DNA from 2 places in the Vibrio sp. QJM3NY_15 genome. Region 2 is predicted to be linked to the other one. Evidence: riboswitches for the same ligand, from Rfam matches in the RefSeq annotation. Region 2 holds a riboswitch; the other holds the start of a gene.
The links. Region 2 has a riboswitch for thiamine pyrophosphate ahead of thiB (thiamine ABC transporter substrate binding subunit). Riboswitches for the same ligand answer to the same signal wherever they lie in the genome.
Positions count from the first base shown of each region.

Region 1: it holds a riboswitch for thiamine pyrophosphate, as region 2 does, so the genes downstream of both, thiD (bifunctional hydroxymethylpyrimidine kinase/phosphomethylpyrimidine kinase) here and thiB (thiamine ABC transporter substrate binding subunit) in region 2, are expected to answer to the same signal.

Region 1 is NZ_CM173518.1:1,295,003-1,301,016, forward strand. It holds gene AC3CKG_RS22085 (YdcF family protein) at 132-1,229, shown strand; gene AC3CKG_RS22090 (DUF2999 family protein) at 1,360-1,611, shown strand; gene AC3CKG_RS22095 (helix-turn-helix domain-containing protein) at 1,856-2,596, shown strand; gene AC3CKG_RS22100 (DMT family transporter) at 2,670-3,587, shown strand; TPP riboswitch at 3,686-3,797, shown strand; gene thiD (bifunctional hydroxymethylpyrimidine kinase/phosphomethylpyrimidine kinase) at 3,894-4,787, shown strand; gene AC3CKG_RS22110 (ABC transporter ATP-binding protein) at 4,777-5,535, shown strand; gene AC3CKG_RS22115 (ABC transporter permease) at 5,528-6,014, shown strand, end outside.
Region 2 is NZ_CM173517.1:3,240,807-3,246,820, reverse strand. It holds gene fbp (class 1 fructose-bisphosphatase) at 1-722, opposite strand, end outside; gene mpl (UDP-N-acetylmuramate:L-alanyl-gamma-D-glutamyl-meso-diaminopimelate ligase) at 993-2,354, shown strand; gene AC3CKG_RS14540 (flavin prenyltransferase UbiX) at 2,388-3,011, shown strand; TPP riboswitch at 3,055-3,174, shown strand; gene thiB (thiamine ABC transporter substrate binding subunit) at 3,228-4,220, shown strand; gene thiP (thiamine/thiamine pyrophosphate ABC transporter permease ThiP) at 4,307-5,920, shown strand; gene thiQ (thiamine ABC transporter ATP-binding protein) at 5,920-6,014, shown strand, end outside.

The sequences.
Region 1 (6,014 bases), on a different replicon from region 2:
TGTTGCCACATCTTATGCAACAAATGAATATTAGCCTTGGAGAGTAAGGTTTGGTTCACAGTTTTTTAATCTTGGGGGCTTACATTGGGGAGCAAATCTGATGTGAACACTTAACGACACAGGATCTTTCCATGAAAAAGAACATTATCGCCCTCGCTCTTGGTGGCATGCTAGCCTTTGGCACAACACCTTATTCTTTTGCTGCTAACGATGGCGCAGTACAAGCTTCTGCCGATTACGCGCAGTTGGTGACAAAGCGCCAAGTTGTCGACCAATTACTTCTTGATGCGTTGCAGGCGTTTAAGTCTCCGGCAAGAATTTCTCACGCGGGCTTCACGGCTAAAATGCCAAGCAACATGGAAATTGTGACTAACCGATTGTTAGAAGCGTACCAGTTAGAACCTTACCGTACTGACTTGTTGATCTCGGCAGCGAACGCTCAGATCTACAACAAGAACGCAGAACGCGCTATTGAGTTGTTTGAACAAGCACTGACGGTTGCGCCAGACGATGTCGACCTTCATGCGTATCTAGCGGTTTGGCAGCGATTTGAAGGCAATGAAAGTGAATCCAACAAGCACATGGAGAAACTGGAAAGCCTGAATAAAGGCAAAGCAGAAGACATCAAACGTATTTTTGCAACGGTCGACCGCGTGTTAGAAACACCTCTTAAAGAGTCTGCGGATAAGGGACTGTTGAGCGACCACGGTGCTATCGTTACTTTGGGTTACGCGCTTAACCCTGATGGCTCTATGCATGAAATCTTGATTGAACGTCTTGAAACAACACTAGCAATGTCGAAAGCTAACCCAGACGCGATGATCGTCTTAACCGGCGGCGTGCCAAAGAACCATAAGACAGAAGGCAAGCTAATGGCGGATTGGCTTATCTCAAAAGGGGTAAGCAAAGACCGCATCATTGAAGAGAACTACGCGACCAGCACGGTAGGCAATGCCTTGTTCAGTAGCTATGCGCTTGCTCGTCATGATATTAAACATGCGACCATTATCAGCTCAGCAAGCCATGTTCGTCGTGGTCAAACTCTGTTTGAAATTGCGAGCTGGCAAACTGGCCCTCAGGGCATTACCTTCGATACGGTCTCTTACCCGGATAAGCCGCTAGAAGATCTTAAGAAAGCGAGCAGTGGTGAGCTTCTAGGCATCTACCGTGACGCACTGAGAACGTATGGTATGTGGAGCTACCGCTCTTACCCACTAGAGTCTCGCTAAGCCCAAGCATTATTTGCGTTTGGGAAAAGCACAGTTCGTGTTAAACCAAAGCTTCACTTGCTAGTACAATCGAGCACAGCTAGATGGTATGCTGTGCTCCTACTTAATTTAGTGTTTCAAAGGCAAAAAAATGAACCCGATTTTAGCGATGTTGAAAGAGAACAATATTAGCGACGAGCAGATCAGCGAGATATTCAAAACGTTGACCGAGAACCCTCTTGCAGCAATGGCGACAATCAGCCAACTTGGTTTACCACAAGATAAGCTTCAAATGCTGATGGGTCAGGTAATGCAAAACCCTGCGCTAATCAAAGAAGCAGTTGAAGAGCTTGGCCTAGATTTTTCTAAGGTTGAAGCCGCTAAAGAGCAACTTCAAAAATAAGTGAGTGTGATCTAGCGATTGAGCTCATGAGCGATAGCCGGTTTGGCTAACGGTTCTTGGCAGCGCTAATTAGACTCTAATAAAAAGCCGTTTGAGCATTGTGATTGATGCTTGAGCGGCTTTTTTGATCGCCATTAGAATGGGTTAGGGTACTAACAAATGCCAACCCGATGTGACTCACTTGTTCAAATCATGTACTTTCGTGTTTTAACTCGTTCTAAACCGATCTACTCAGGCGTTGATCATGAAATCTAGCTTAAGCATTCGATCTTACACCAAGCAATTTAATACCCATGCTCATGAGGACCATCATCAATTGGTATTGCCGATCCAAGGCAGTATTAATATCGAAATGGTGGGGTATGTTGGCAAAGTGGCCGTGGGCGAATGTGTGGTGATTCCGGTAACCACAGCGCATGCGTTTAAGGCGGATGAAGCAGCGCGGTTTATTGTCGCAGATATGGCAGAGTTGCCGCAGCACTTGTTAGAGCATGAGCTCTCGGTTTTCACGATCACGCCACCTTTAATGAGCTTCTTGCTGTTTGTTGAAAAGCAGCTGGAATATCAGGTCGATAGTGGCATTGAGTCATCAGTTTTGGATGTGTTTTCATTGCTGTTAGAGCAACAACAAGTCAGCAAGAGCATCGACCCAAGAATCCGTGCGGTACAAAGGCTGATAGCGGATAATTACGCCCAACCTCTCTCTATTCCACAACTTGCAGAAACGGCCTGTTTGAGTTCTACTCAATTCAAAAAACGCTTCAAAGAGTGCTTGGATATCAGTGCGCTTAAATACATCACTCGATATCGTATGGAGAAAGCTCAAGCCTTGTTAACTCATACCGATTTACCGGTTCAATTGATTGCTGAAAATGTGGGCTATAGTGATGTGTCTGCTTTCAGTCGTCGCTTCTCTCAGCACTTTGGGATGTCCCCAAGGACGTTTCTAGGCTCAATGAAAGACAGTCTTTCGAAACAACAATAGCGTCCTTTTAGCAAACTAACTTATATCAATCTTCACTATTATCTATTTCACAACTGAAAATTGGATAATAGATATGAATCTTGCCATCAATCGCGTTAACGAATTCCAAACGGGCACTTTGGCCATCTTGTTTGCTTCTATTTTATGGGGCACGACAGGCACCGCCGCAAGTTTTGCGCCTGATCTCAGCCCATTAGCGATTGGTGCTTTCTCTATGGGGGTCGGTGGCCTAATGCAAGCGGGCTTGGCGTATCGAAAAATCCTATTCGCTTTCGACAAACTTTTGCAGAACAAGAAGCTGTTGGCAGTGAGCGCTTTGGCTTTGGCGGTCTATCCTTTAGCTTTCTATTCCTCAATGAAATTATCAGGTGTGGCGATTGGTACCGTGGTTTCGATTGCTACCGCACCTTTCTTTTCGGCACTATTAGAGTGTCTGATTAGCAAAAAGAATAATATCAACAAACGTTGGCTTACTAGCTTTGCGATTGGTGTGGTAGGTATTGGGCTGTTGGTGTTTTCAGAATCTTCATCGGCGAATGAATCCGGTGATGATCTCAAGCTGTTAGGTATTGGCTTAGGTCTGGTCGCTGGGTTGTGTTACGCCATTTATTCTTGGGCGACCAAAGCACTGATCGATAAAGGGATTAAGTCACAAGCGGCGATGGGCAGTATTTTTGGCCTCGGTGCGATGCTGTTGCTGCCAACGCTCTGGTTTACTGGTGATAACCTGTTTTCCTCACAGACCAACGTATTAGTCATCAGTTATCTTACGCTGATTCCACAATGCTTGGGTTATATCGCGTTCAGTTTTGGTTTACGTCACGTCACTGCGAGCAGTGCCAATCTGCTGACCTTGTTTGAACCAGTAGTCGCAGCGGTGCTTGCCGTTTGTGTTGTCGGTGAGCTGATTCCTTTTACAGGCTGGTTAGGTATGTCTCTGATTGTGCTGTGCTTGTTTATACAGTCGAAGCCATCTAAAGGAACGTTATAAGTATTTGTTTTGTTTTGCCTAATTGAAATTTTTTCATGTGTAATTCTTATAATTGAATAAAATCAGTATCTCAGTTGTGAGAGTGCTGTTACTATCGCTATCAATAGTCGGGGGGCACATACCTTATTTGGTGTTTGCTGAGATCGTTAATCGAGACCCGTTGAACCTGATTCAGTTAACACTGGCGTAGGGAACTATAAGCACTCGATCTACGTCTGCACCCATGAAAGCTTTCATGAGCCTAATGCGACTTCTCCTTCGATCAGTGTTCGTTCTCCTACGTCTTGTAAGATAGTAGGAGCGACAATGACACACAGTTCTATTTCAAAAGCCTCAACTCCAAAATCCTCAACACAGCAGCACTCTGCTGAAGACACGATTCGCACGAATACTCCGATTGTTTTAACCATCGCGGGTTCTGACAGTGGCGGCGGTGCCGGTATCCAAGCTGATATTAAAGCCATGTCTGCTACCGGTAGTTTTGCTTGTTCTGTGATTACCGCTATCACTTCCCAGAACACGCAAGGCGTGTCAGCAATTTTTCCTATTCCACTCGACCATGTCGCTAGCCAGTTAGATGCGGTTTTTACTGATCTCAATATTGTGGCAGTAAAAGTCGGCATGTTGGCGGATTCGCAAATCATCAAAGTCGTTGCAGACAAAATTAAGAAGTACCAACCTAAACACTTAGTGATTGACCCTGTCATGGTCGCGACAAGTGGTGATCTGCTGTTAGAAAACTCAGCAATTACGACGCTGAAACAAGAATTAATTCCGCTGGCAGACATCATCACCCCTAACTTGCCAGAAGGCGCTGCACTTACAGGCAAAGCGGTACCTGAAAGCGAAGCCGAAATGCAGGGCATGATTGAAGACTTACGCGCACTAGGTGCTAAAGCTGTCCTGCTAAAAGGCGGTCACTTAGAGAAGGATGAGAACAGTAACGACTTACTGATTCTGCCAACCACATCTGCTTTGATTAGCGCGAAGCGCTTTCCTACCAGAAACACCCATGGCACGGGCTGTACGCTCTCTTCTGCCATTGCTTCTTTCTTGGCTCAAGGCAACACGCTTTCAGAGGCAGTTGACCTAGGCAAACAATACATTTCGCGCGCGATTGCCCATGCTGACGAACTTCAAGTAGGTCAAGGTCATGGCCCTGTAAATCACTTCTTCGCTGGACACGGCAATGTCCGTTAATACGGTTGGCGTTCAACTCAGCAATGCCTCCTTACGTTATAACGACAGCGAGCACGCAACCTTATCGGGATTGTCGCTTAGCTTAAACGCAGGTAAGTGGACGGTATTGTTGGGTAGAAGTGGCTGCGGGAAAACCACGGTATTGCGTTATCTGGCAGGCTTGTTGGACGACAAGGTGGAGTGGCAGGGCACATTGGTAACCTCTGATGAACTGCCTTTAACGGATCGCATCGCTTACATGGCGCAGCAGGATTTGTTACTGCCATGGCTGTCGGTTATCGACAATGTATGCCTGAGTCATCGCTTTCAAAATCCAGCTTCTGATAAAGCACAGCAAACCAATCAAGCACTAGAGTTGCTCGCTGCGGTTGGCTTGGTCGATTATGCGAATGCGATGCCGGATCAATTGTCTGGCGGTATGCGTCAGCGTGTTGCTTTGGCTCGCACCTTAATGCAAGACAAGCCAGTGGTGCTGATGGATGAGCCTTTCTCTGCGCTGGATGCGGTAACAAGACACAAGCTGCAAAGTTTAGCGTGTGAATTGTTAAGAGATAAAACCGTTGTGTTGATTACTCATGATCCACAAGAAGCGGTGCGTTTGGCAGATAACTTGTATGTGTTGCAAGGCACACCGGCGAGTGCACAGTCACTGTCTGTGCCTAATACAGCGACACCAAGAGTGTTAGACGGTGAATGTGCTGAGTTACAACAAGCGATCTTAGATCAGTTGGAGCGTGATTATGAATGATCTAACGCGAAGTGAAGCTGTGACTCGTTCAACTAACGCGCAAGCTAGCACAACACATCCTCGTCAGATGAATCCCGTCATGCGCTTGGTTATCAGCAGTGCTGTGATTCTTGGTTTATGGCAAATGGTGGTGGTTATCTTTGAGATGCCTAGCTTCATTCTGCCTGCGCCTGCAGAAGTCTTTTTAAAACTTACTGAACGTTACGATGTGCTACTCAAACACACTTGGGTGACTGCGCAGGAGATCTTACTTGGTCTATTGCTCGGTTTATCCATGGGGCTGTTTTTCGCCCTACAGATGTTGATGTTCGAGCCGCTGAAACGTTGGTTGTTGCCTATCTTAATTGCTAGCCAAGCCATCCCTGTGTTTGCGATCGCACCAGTGTTGATGTTGTGGCTGGGTTATGGCATCGCGTCAAAGGTCGTCATGGCGGCGATCATTATCTTCTTCCCCGTGACCACTTGTTGTTACGACGGTC
Region 2 (6,014 bases):
GTATAAGGGCGGTTGTCACTCGGTTCATCTTCTTGGCAGTACTTGATGTACTTTTTAACACCCGTTGGGAAGCGGAAGTAGTTACCTTCGTTGATCGAGTAGATCTTGCCTTCATCAGGGATCATCATGTTTTCATGAGATAGACAGAAGGTACCCAGTGATGGGTCATAGGTGAAACCATTTACACCAGCACCTGTTGTGTAAACAAGCATGGTTGAAGAACCGTAAATTACGTAACCCGCGGCAACTTGCTTGTGCCCAGGTTGTAGGAAATCTTCTTGTGTTGGCGGAGTACCAATCGGTGATACTCGACGGTAGATAGAGAAGATTGTACCAACCGATACATTCACATCGATGTTTGAAGAACCATCAAGTGGATCCATCAGCACGACGTATTTTGCGTTTTTGTTGAGCTCTTTATTGAAGGCAACGGCTTCGTCTTCTTCTTCACTCGCAACACCACAAACTTGGTCTCGGGCTTCAAGTGCAGCTTTAAACTTGTCGTTCGCGTATAGGTCTAGCTTTTGTTGCTCTTCACCTTGAACGTTGTCTGTACCAACAGCGCCAGTAATGTCGACAAGACCTGCTTTGTTAATTTCGCGGTTAACAATTTTCGCAGCAAGACGAATTGATGACAAAAGGGATGATAGATCACCGCTTGCATGGGGGAAATCATTTTGTTTTGCAACAATGAATTCACCAAGGGTGCGCATCTCAGACATGTTATTTCCTTAAACTTCTCTGAATATTAGGGGGGATTTGAGCACTGTAGAATTAGCCTCTTATATGGGCTTTATTCATCTAGACGCTTACCTAAATTCTAAAGGTTAGATCTTTTTAATGGTAATGAACTAAGCGACACAGATCTCACTTACTATGTCGACTAAATTTGTTTTGCATTGTGGCTCGCTTTTAATCGCCATTTAATGATAATGAGTGCAAGTAGTTTGATTTAGACATGGCTCATTTAGCCAAGCGTTTGGAAGCAATATATGCATATTCATATCTTAGGAATTTGTGGCACCTTCATGGGTGGTGCTGCGGTATTGGCTCGTCAATTAGGTCACAAGGTTACTGGTAGTGACGCGAATGTTTATCCTCCAATGAGTACCTTGTTGGAGTCTCAGGGGATTGAGATTATTGAAGGGTTCGACCCGAGCCAATTAGAACCAAGACCTGACTTAGTAGTCATTGGCAATGCGATGAGCCGTGGTAACCCGTGTGTTGAGTATGTATTGGATAACAACCTTAGATACACTTCAGGGCCGCAGTGGTTGCAAGAGTTCTTGTTGCATGACCGTTGGGTTCTGGCGGTATCGGGAACGCATGGCAAGACAACAACATCGAGCATGCTGGCTTGGATCCTTGAAGACTGCGGTTATGCACCGGGCTTTCTTGTCGGCGGTGTGCTGGGTAATTTTGGTATCTCTGCTCGTCTTGGTGAAAGCATGTTCTTTGTGGTTGAAGCCGACGAATACGACAGTGCTTTTTTTGATAAGCGGTCTAAGTTTGTTCATTACCACCCAAGAACGTTAGTGATGAATAATCTCGAATTTGATCATGCGGATATCTTTGACGATCTTGAAGCGATCAAGCGACAGTTCCATCATTTGGTTCGCACTGTGCCAAGTAATGGTCGTATTTTCTCACCGAAGCAAGATACCGCGATCCAAGATGTGTTATCTCGTGGCTGCTGGAGTGAAACTGAGTCGAGTGGTGAACTCGGTGATTGGGATGCCAAGAAACTGGTTAAAGACGGCTCTAAATTTGAGGTGTACCTCCAAGGCGAATGTGTTGGAACCGTAGACTGGGATTTGGTTGGCGATCATAACGTCAACAATGCTTTGATGGCGATTGCGGCGGCAAGGCATGTGGGTGTCACCCCCGATTTAGGGTGCGAATCACTGGCGACGTTCATTAATACCAAGCGTCGCTTAGAGTTTAAAGGCGAAGTGGCAGGTGTTTCTGTCTATGACGATTTTGCTCATCACCCTACAGCGATTGAACTTACGCTGGGTGGCTTACGTAATAAGGTCGACACAAAGAAAATCATTGCCGTTTTAGAGCCTCGTTCTGCCACCATGAAGCGTGGTGTGCACAAAGAAACCTTGGCTGATTCGCTCAAGCAGGCGGATTCTACCTACTTATTCCAACCGGATAACATTGATTGGTCTGTACAAGACGTGGCCGATGCGTGCCATCAACCCGCACACGTGAGTGATGACATGGACGTATTCGTTGCTAAAATTGTCTCAGAGGCACAAGCGGGCGACCAAATCTTGGTAATGAGTAACGGTGGCTTTGGTGGTATTCACCAGAAACTGTTGGATGCGTTGGCACTCAGGGCTAACTGATCCAAGACCCTATAATTTGAAGTAATTGAGAACATGACAAAACACGATAAAGCTATAACCCTCGCTTTCACAGGCGCATCTGGTGCGCCTTACGGACTGCGTTTACTTGAATGCCTATTGGCGGCAGATTATCAGGTCTATTTGCTGATATCGTCGGCAGCGCGAGTGGTGTTGGCGACTGAGCATGAACTTAAGTTACCTGCTGGGCCAGATGCTGCGAAACAAGCTTTGGTTAAGCATTTAGGTTGCGACCCAGAAAAGCTGGTGGTGTGTGGCAAAGATGACTGGTTCTCACCGGTTGCCTCTGGTTCTGCAGCACCGAAGCAGATGGTGGTGTGTCCATGTTCTGCGGGAAGCTTAGCTTCAATTGCTCATGGTCTATCAGATAACCTGATTGAGCGAGCTGCTGATGTGGTTATGAAAGAGCGAGGCCAGCTGCTGTTGGTGGTTCGTGAGACGCCATTTTCTACGCTGCATCTAGAGAACATGCACAAACTCTCGACCATGGGCGTAACGATCATGCCTGCGGCTCCGGGTTTTTATCACCAACCTAAGTCGATCGAAGATCTGGTCGATTTTATGGTGGCGCGTATTTTGGATCATCTTGGTATTGAGCAAGGTTTAGTGCCACGTTGGGGTTACGATCAACGTAATTGATCCAAACTTGATAGCTTATTGTTAAAATTCGAATTACAATTCTGAACACTCATCGGGGAGCTAACCATTCAAATAATGAATGCGAGCTGAGATCAAGCAAGTGCTTGGGACCCGTAAACCTGAACCAGATAATGCTGGCGTAGGAATTGAGTTAGGAACAACTTCTACCGTTCTCCTCCCTCAAACCTGTGCCGCTCAGACCATGGAGAGCGTCCAGTGAAATTCACATTAACAACCCTTGCTGTTACTACAGCCATCTCTTTTTCTGCCGTTGCTGCAGACAATACTCTAACTGTATATACCTATGATTCTTTTGCTGCGGATTGGGGCCCTCGTCCTGTCGTTGAAAAAGCATTTGAAGAAAAGTGTGGCTGTGATGTGAATTTTGTCGCGCTAGAAGATGGCGTGTCTATTCTTAACCGCTTGCGTCTTGAAGGTGGTAACAGCAAAGCAGACATCGTGTTAGGCCTAGATAACAATCTAATGGCTGAGGCGAAAGCGACGGGCTTATTAGCTGAGCACAGTGTTGATACGTCATCAGTGACACTTCCTAACGGTTGGAACGACAGCACCTTTGTTCCTTATGATTTTGGTTACTTTGCGTTTATCTATAACAAAGAGAAATTAGCAAACCCGCCTAAGAGTTTGAAAGAATTGGTTGAGCAGCGTGATGACCTCAAGGTTATCTATCAAGATCCACGTACATCAACACCAGGCCAAGGCATGATGCTATGGATGAAGTCGGTTTACGGTGATGAAGCGACAGCCGCGTGGAAGAAGCTCGCTCAGAAAACGGTTACTGTGACTAAAGGTTGGTCTGAAGCTTACTCTATGTTCTTAGAAGGCGAGTCGGATTTAGTGTTGTCTTACACGACTTCTCCGGCTTACCACATCATTGCAGAAAGTGATTCTAAGTACGCAGCAGCAAGCTTTGAAGAAGGTCATTACACTCAAGTTGAAGTGGCAGCTAAGGTCAAAGGCAGCAAGAACGAGAAACTTGCTGATGAGTTTATGGCGTTTATTCTAAGTGACGAGTTCCAATCAGCGATGCCAACGGGCAACTGGATGTACCCAGTGACTGACATCGAACTACCAAAAGGGTTCGAACAGTTAACGGTACCGCAGAAAGCTCTGAGCTTTACGCCTGAAGAAATTGCCGCTAAGCGCAAGCCTTGGATTCGTGAATGGCAGAGTGCACTTACTTTTTAACTTACTATTAAAAAAATGAGCGTCCTGTAATTAAAAGGCTTATTCGTGATGTTTGGAATGAGCCATTTACGGTAAATAATTTATTTATGATAAAGAAAACACCTAAGGTCGGGATCTGGGTTGCGATACTCATTACCGCCTTCGTGGTTTCAGCAGTTGGGGCATTGCTTAGCAATGCCCCTTCTCTTGATATCAGCCAAGTATGGTCAGATCCTTACTATTGGCATGTAACGAAATTCAGTTTTTATCAAGCGATACTCTCAACTGTGCTGAGTGTTGGCTTTGCTATACCCGTTGCTCACGCTCTGTGTCGCAGGCAATTTTTTGGACGAGCTTTGTTGTTAAGACTGTTCGCGTCGACTTTGGTTCTGCCTGTGTTAGTCGGTGTCTTTGGCTTGCTCGCGATTTATGGGAATAGTGGTTGGTTAGCTAAATTTTTGGCTAACTTCGACATTGAATTACCATTCTCGATTTATGGCTTGAATGGCATTTTGCTGGCGCATGTCTTCTTTAATCTGCCTTATGCTAGCCGTTTACTTTTACAAGCTTTGGATACCGTGCCTGCCGAGCAACACAAGCTGTGTGCGCATTTGGGGATGAGCCATTGGAATAAATTCAAATGGGTTGAATGGCCGCGTTTAAGGCAGCAATTACCACATGTTTGTGGTTTAGTTTTCATGTTGTGCTTTACCAGCTTTGCGACAGTGATGGCTCTTGGTGGCGGCCCGAAATCGACCACTATTGAACTAGCCATCTATCAAGCGATTAAATTCGACTTTGACTTACAGGCTGGTGCGTTACTCGCAATATGGCAAATGCTACTGTGTGGTGTGTTAGCGGTGAGTATTCAGCGCCTGTCTAAGCCTATCTCCGTGACAGCCAGCCAGCTGTCGGAAGAGAAATATTTGGTTAAGGACAGCTGGTGGTCAAAGGCTTGGGATAGCTTTTGGATCATCGTAGTCTCAATGCTGGTATTGCCGCCATTAGCCATGGTTATCTTTAGTGGTATTAATTCACAAGCATTGACGGTACTCAGCAGTGAACCGTTTTGGGCGGCGTTAATGACCTCAGTTCGTGTCGCTTCTTTGGCCAGTGTTATCGCCGTTTTTATTGGTATTGCGATACTGCTTACCAGTCGTGCGTGGCGTTTGCAGAATAAGAATTTTCGAGCCGATAAAATCGAACTGATTGGCACTATTATCTTAGTGACGCCGGGTCTAGTCATCAGTACTGGTCTTTTCTTATTGCTGCGTTCATTTACCGATGTGTTCAGCTTGGCTTTCTTTATTGTGATTGCAGTAAACAGTTTGATGGCGCTGCCTTACGTGATTAAAACCTTGGCTCAACCTATGTTGCACCTGTCTCAGCAGTATCAATATGTGTGCGCGAGCTTAGGGATGACCGGCTTTACCCGATTCAGACTCGTGGAATGGCGGGCATTACGTAAACCTATGGCGCACGCATTCTCGATTAGCTTCATGCTTGCAATGGGAGACTTAAGTGCGATTGCCTTGTTTGGCAGTCATGATTTTAGAACACTACCTTTGTATCTGTTCCAATTGCTAGGCAGCTATCAGATGGAAGCCGCCGCCGTTGTTTCGGTCAGTCTGCTGTTATTGAGTGTCAGCAGTTTTAGTCTGATTGAATTTTTATTTACACGAAACTCAAAGCTAGATGCTAAAGGGTTAAGGAACCGATGATGTTAGTGATGAAAGATGTGGACTACCACTATCACCGAGAGTTGTTTAGTTTTGATTTTCAAGCAGAGCAGGGCGACATTGTTGCACTGATGGG